2 regions of the Clostridium sp. FP1 genome follow, and region 2 is predicted to be linked to the other one. Evidence: a T-box and tRNA genes for the amino acid it is inferred to sense, from the RefSeq annotation. Region 2 holds a T-box; the other holds one or more tRNA genes.

Region 1 (3,420 bases), 4.7 Mb from region 2:
GTTCCAAAAGTTTCAACTTCTATAGATACGGGTTTAGCTACACCTATAGCATAAGCTAACTGAATCTCTAATTTATCTGAAACTCCTGCTGCTACTAAGTTTTTAGCAACCCATCTTGCAGCATATGCAGCAGATCTATCAACCTTTGTTGGGTCTTTACCAGAGAATGCGCCGCCGCCATGTCTTGCGTATCCGCCATAAGTATCTACTATTATTTTTCTTCCTGTTAAACCAGAGTCTCCTTGCGGTCCTCCAATTACAAATCTACCTGTAGGATTTATATAATACTTAGTGTTTTCGTCTAATAATTCACTTGGAACTATAGGCTTTATTACTTGTTCTATTAAATCACTTTCAATTTGATCATGAGTTGCCTCTTCTCCATGTTGAGTTGAAATAACAATAGTATCTATTCTTACTGGCTTATTATCTTCATACTCTACAGTAACTTGAGTCTTTCCGTCTGGTCTTAGATAGTTAAGCTTACCATTCTTTCTTACTTCACTTAATCTTCTTGCCAGTCTATGAGCCATAGCAATTGGAAGTGGCATGTATTCCGGCGTTTCATTAGTTGCAAATCCAAACATCATACCTTGATCTCCAGCGCCTGTGGAGTCTATCTTATCCTGAGTGCCTTTCTTAGACTCTAATCCTTCGTTAACTCCCAAAGCTATATCTGCTGACTGTTCTCCAATAGATGTTAGAACCGCACAAGTACTAGCATCAAATCCATATTTTGCTCTAGTATATCCTATACCTTCAATAGTATTTCTAACAACCTTAGGAACATCTACATAACAACTAGTTGTTATCTCCCCCATAACTAAAACCATCCCTGTAGTAACTGCGGTTTCACAAGCAACTCTAGCATAAGGATCTTGCTCTAAAATAGCATCAAGTATAGCATCTGAGATTTGGTCACAAATTTTATCTGGATGTCCTTCTGTAACTGATTCTGATGTAAATAGTCTTTTCATTATAATTCTCCTTTCTAATACGGAAAAATTTTGTTTTTAAAAAAATAAAACCCCTTCTAATTATAAGAAGAGGTGTTTTAACCATCCTTCTTATCTCGCAGAATAAATCTACAGGAATTGGCACCATGGTACATTGACCGGTTGCCGGGTTTCATAGGGCCTTTTTCCCTCCACCTCTCTTGATAAGAGTTATCAATATTAAGTTTTAATTATAATACCATATAAGCTTTTCAGTGTCAACAATTCCTATTTACTTTAAAATTAAATAAATAAAAAAAGACATCTACAGATGTCTTTTGGTGGAGGAGGACGGATTCGAACCATCGAAACATTACGTAACAGATTTACAGTCTGCCCCCTTTGGCCACTCGGGAACTCCTCCATATATGGAGCTGGCAATAGGAATTGAACCTACAACCTGCTGATTACAAGTCAGCTGCTCTACCGTTGAGCCATGCCAGCATACATTTTATTTTTAAAAAGATTATTATGGTGGGAACAACAGGGTTCGAACCTGTGACCCTCTGCTTGTAAGGCAGATGCTCTCCCAGCTGAGCTATGCTCCCATAATTTATTATAAAGCTAATGAAAATGGTGGAGGAGGACGGATTCGAACCATCGAAACATTACGTAACAGATTTACAGTCTGCCCCCTTTGGCCACTCGGGAACTCCTCCACTTTTGGAGCTGGCAATAGGAATTGAACCTACAACCTGCTGATTACAAGTCAGCTGCTCTACCGTTGAGCCATGCCAGCATATTTTGTTTTTGTATCTTTACCCTGTCGACAAGAATTATTATATAACTATAATCATTTAATTTCAAGCTCATTTTCTTCGAAATAGCGATTCCTTCTCTACATTGCTATAACATTCGCATATTTACTCTATTTTAAGCATTAATACAACTTATTATTCGCAATAAAAAAAGATAACTCTTTCTTATACCAATTACTACAATATAATTTATTTTAGTCTTTCTGCCGCATCCATATCTATAAACTTTCCAGCTATTTTTCTCACTTTTCCATATTCTTTTTTTGATAAATCGTCTTTTAATAACTTAAGGGCTTTAAGAACTCCTTCCTCGGCATCCACTGCATATAAATATTCTTCCATTTTTTTATAATTCTCTTTGCCTAGCTGAAGGCTTACATATAGTAATTTTATCTTATCAGAAGTTGTTAAATTTTCTTGTATTTTGCCTGTTGACACTTTAAATACTGATTGTGCCTGCTTCTTAATATTATAATTTAATTCTTCTAGACTATCCTCTTTCCCAAGTGAATATACGTCATTGAGCATATTTTCATCCGATTTTTTTTCGATATCTTGACTTAGTGAATTTATACTCAAATTATCACTACCTTTTTCTTCATCGCTTAATTCCTTCTTAGCCAAATCCTCTTTTCCTAATTTTTTTTTTACATTAGAATATTCTTCCTCAGCTTCTTTCACCACTTTACCCTGGTTATTGTTTATATTTTTGGGGCAGATATAAACCTTTTTACATTCAGCTACTACCTGTTTTCTTAGGTTGTTTTCTTCATAATACTTTGCCTTAATTACAACGCTACTGTAATACACCATATTAAATACGCTTACAACAGTAGAAAATATAATAACAAAGAATAAATTTTTTTTCTTCATGTTAATACCACCTCAAATAATTAATATATATAGATTATTTTCCAATTTATCGCTTTTTTATTCTTTTTTCATAATAATACACAAAATTTTTTCATATAAATTATTGGTAGGAAAATAATTTATTCACAGCGCAATACAAGGAGGTATATTTCTTGAGTAAAGCTAAAACCCATTATAAAGACCCTTTAGCATACTATACAATTTCTAACTTTCTAAAAGACTATATTGACCAAAACACTTTAGTTGTTTGCATAGGTACTGATAGATGTATAGGTGATTGTCTCGGCCCACTCGTGGGTACATTTTTAAAAGATAGCTCCTTCCCACTACCTGTATATGGCACTATAGATAACCCAATCCACGCCTTAAACATCGATAGTAAATTATCTAAAATAAATGCACTGCACCCAAATTGCACTATAATAGGTGTAGATGCATGTTTAGGAGACATATCGAATATCGGTGAAATCCAAGCTAGAAATTATCCAATTCATCCTGGTAAAGGTGTAGGGAAAACACTTCCTAAAGTAGGTAATGTTTCATTAATAGGTATAGTAGATTCAAGTGATGATAGTGAATTATTCACTAATAGAAACATAAGACTTAGTTTAGTAATGGAAATTGCTTCTGTTTTGAGCCGTTCACTTTTGCATTCATATTATTTATATTCACTTAATAATGAAGATAAAAATTCAAATCCAATTTAATAATTACCCAGAGTTTTAAATTAAAAGTGCATTATATACCAAAAAAATAAGCAATACAATTATTAGTTTAATTGTATTGCTTATTCA
Region 2 (3,420 bases):
TCCTATATATACAAACACAAAAGCTAAAGAGATTATTAAAAATAATAATGGCTTTAAAATTTTCACTGCAGACAACACTACATATGAATGTGAAAAGTTAATTATTGCCACTGGCGGTAAATCTGCCCCTAAGACAGGTTCTGACGGTTCTGGATACATACTAGCTAAACAATTAGGGCACAGTATAATACCGCCAATGCCGGCCCTTGTGCAGCTTAAATTAAACTACAATAGATTAAAGGCATTATCTGGAGTTAAATTCGACGGTTATGCAGAAATATTTATAAATGGCGAATGTGTCCAAAAGGAATTTGGAGAGATACTTTTCACTGACTATGGTATTTCAGGACCTCCAATCCTTCAGCTTAGCAGAACTGTGTCTTATAGTTTATCTAAAAATAACAAAGTTTCTTTAAAAATTGATATGTTACCAACTATTTCTTCTGAAAATTTAAAGGAATTTTTAGGAAACCATTGGTCAGTATTTGAAAGTCGAGGCGTGCACGATTCTTTTATTGGAGTAATTAACAAGAAAGTCATCCCGATAATTTTAAAAGAGGCAAAAATAGAAGATATTCATAAGCCTTGTTGCGATCTTGATTTCAAAGAAAAAAGTGCTATTTATACACTTTTAAAACAATGGGAATTTGAAGTTTCAGGCACTAATTCTTTCTCCAATGCTCAGGTAACCGCCGGGGGAATTAACACAAAAGAAGTTAACTCCGAAACTCTAGAATCCAATATTGCTACCAATCTATTCCTTGCGGGTGAAGTATTAGATGTAGATGGTAACTGTGGCGGTTTCAATCTTCAATGGGCATGGAGTTCTGGTGCCATTGCAGGAAGAAGTGCCTCCAAGTAGTGAATTATTCTATTGATGACTAATAATTTTTTCTTATATTATGCTAACAAAAGTTTATGTTGCGCAGAATGCTTCTGAACAAGCCTTAGTAATTCTTAATTTATTTTATTTATAGATGCGTAAAGAAAATCACATGTTTGAGCGATAGCGAGTTTGTGATTTTTAGCATCTATAAATAAAATAAGTTTTAGAATTACTTAGCGAAGTGAAAGCATTCCAGCAATATATACTTTTCGTTATAGCATAATATAAGAAAAGCTACTTAAAACATGTATTGACATTAAAATGCAATAGGTATATAATTTCAACAAAGTAAAGACTATGAAGAGGAAAAGTAAATAATTTACTGTTCTAACAGAGATAGAAATCCATGGGCTGAAAGGTTTCTAAGGCAAGTATTATTGAAAACCACCTCTGAGTTGAGTACTGAATTTTAGTAAGTATCTCCGCAAACCAGCGTTAAAGGTATCGAGTGATAGTGTTACACATTTTTTGTGCATTGCTGTAATTTGGGTGGAATAGCGAGTATACTCGTCCCTTTTTTAGGGACGAGTTTTTTTTGTTTTTATTAATTTCATATCATAAAGCATTGAAGAGGACGAGTAAATAATCTACTGTTCTAACAGAGATAGAAATCCATGGGCTGAAAGGTTTCTAAGGCAAGTATTATTGAAAACCACCTCTGAGTTGAATACTGAATCTTAGTAAGTATCTCCGCAAACCGGCGTTAAAGGTATCGAGTGATAGTGTTGCACATTTTTGTGGATTGCTATAATTTGGGTGGAATCGCGAGTATACTCGTCCCTTTTTTAGGGGCGAGTTTTTTTGTTTTTATTAATTTATTTATATTATGAGGAGGAAATATTTATGTTAAATATTATGTTAAAGGATGGAAATGTTATTCAAATTGAACAAGGTAAAAAGGTTTATGATGTTGCTATGAAAATTAGTCCAGCACTAGCTAAAAAGGCTTTGATTGCAAAAATCAATGGTAAAGCTGCAGAACTTATGACTGAAATAAATTGTGATTGCGACCTAGAAATCTTAACATTTGAGGATATCGAAGGAAGATTAGCATTAAGACATACTGCAGCTCATGTGCTTTCTCAAGCAGTAAAAAGGTTATATCCAAATGTTAAGCTTGCTATTGGTCCCGCAATTGACAATGGGTTTTACTATGATTTTGACTTAGAAGAAACACTTACTCCAGAAATTCTAGAAAAAATAGAGAAGGAAATGGAGAAGATAGTTAAAGAAAGTTTAAATCTTGAAAGATTTGTACTCTCAAGGGAGGAAGCTACAAAGCTTATGCTGGAAAAAGAAGAACCCTATAAAACTGAATTAATTGAAAATCTACCAGAGGGAGAGATTATATCCTTCTATAGACAAGGGGAATTTGTTGATCTTTGTGCAGGTCCACATGTTCCAGCCACTTCATATATTAAAGCATTTAAGCTTTTATCTGTTGCAGGCGCTTACTTTCGAGGTGATGATAATAATAAGATGCTCCAAAGAATATATGGAACAGTATTTACTAAAAAAAGTGAATTAGAAGCTTATATTAATATGCTTGAAGAAGCAAAAAAAAGAGATCATAAAAAGCTAGGAAGGGAACTTAAATTATTTACATTTATGGAGGAAGGACCAGGATTTCCATTTTTCCTACCAAATGGTGTTGTTTTAAAGAATAATTTAATTGAGTATTGGAGAGGTCTTCATAAAAAATTTGGATACGTAGAAATTGAAACTCCATTAATCTTAAACAGAAAACTTTGGGAAACTTCGGGACATTGGCAACACTATAAAGAAAATATGTACACAGTTAATATTGATGAAGAAGATTTCGCAATTAAGCCAATGAACTGCCCTGGAGGCATGCTTGTTTATAAGTCAGAACCTCATTCATATAGGGATTTACCTATAAGGGTAGGAGAGCTTGGCAAAGTGCACAGGCATGAGTTGTCTGGTGCTATACAAGGACTTATGAGAGCAAGAGCCTTCACTCAGGATGATGCTCATATATTTATGCTTCCACAACAAATAAAAGAAGAAATAAAAGGCGTTATCAGACTTATAGATGAAGTTTACTCAAGGTTTGGATTTAAATATAATGTTGAACTTTCAACAAGGCCAGAAAATTCTATGGGGAGCGATGAGGAGTGGCAAATAGCAGAAAGCTCACTTGCTGCAGCATTAGATGAGATGAATATACAATATAAGATAAATGAGGGTGATGGAGCGTTTTATGGTCCAAAAATCGATTTTCACTTAGAAGATAGTATAGGTAGAAGTTGGCAGTGTGGAACTATACAATTAGACTTTCAACTTCCTCAAAGATTCGATTTGAATTATATTGGCAGTGATGGTGAGAAGCATAGACCCATAGTAATACACAGAGTAATCTTTGGAAGTTTAGAGAGATTTATTGGAGTATTAATAGAGCATTTTGCAGGTAAGTTTCCAACTTGGATTGCACCTGTACAGGTAAAAGTATTACCTATTTCAGAAAAATTTGCTGATTATGCAAAAGATGTGGCAACCAGCCTTAATGAAAATAA

The links. The T-box of region 2 lies ahead of thrS (threonine--tRNA ligase). A T-box ahead of a tRNA ligase gene usually reads a tRNA of that ligase, here a tRNA-Thr.
Region 1: it encodes a tRNA-Thr, which carries the amino acid that the T-box ahead of thrS (threonine--tRNA ligase) is inferred to sense. The anticodon was not compared.

What each region holds. Positions count from the first base shown of each region.
Region 1 covers NZ_JAAMNJ020000001.1:370,625-374,044, reverse strand. The annotation lists gene metK (methionine adenosyltransferase) at 1-977, opposite strand, end outside; SAM riboswitch class I at 1,065-1,166, opposite strand; tRNA gene G9F70_RS01790 (tRNA-Tyr) at 1,275-1,359, opposite strand; tRNA gene G9F70_RS01785 (tRNA-Thr) at 1,365-1,439, opposite strand; tRNA gene G9F70_RS01780 (tRNA-Val) at 1,468-1,543, opposite strand; tRNA gene G9F70_RS01775 (tRNA-Tyr) at 1,570-1,654, opposite strand; tRNA gene G9F70_RS01770 (tRNA-Thr) at 1,660-1,734, opposite strand; gene G9F70_RS01765 (hypothetical protein) at 1,943-2,626, opposite strand; gene yyaC (spore protease YyaC) at 2,779-3,333, shown strand.
Region 2 covers NZ_JAAMNJ020000001.1:5,109,870-5,113,289, forward strand. The annotation lists gene G9F70_RS24405 (NAD(P)/FAD-dependent oxidoreductase) at 1-862, shown strand, start outside; T-box leader at 1,175-1,404, shown strand; T-box leader at 1,443-1,671, shown strand; gene thrS (threonine--tRNA ligase) at 1,730-3,420, shown strand, end outside.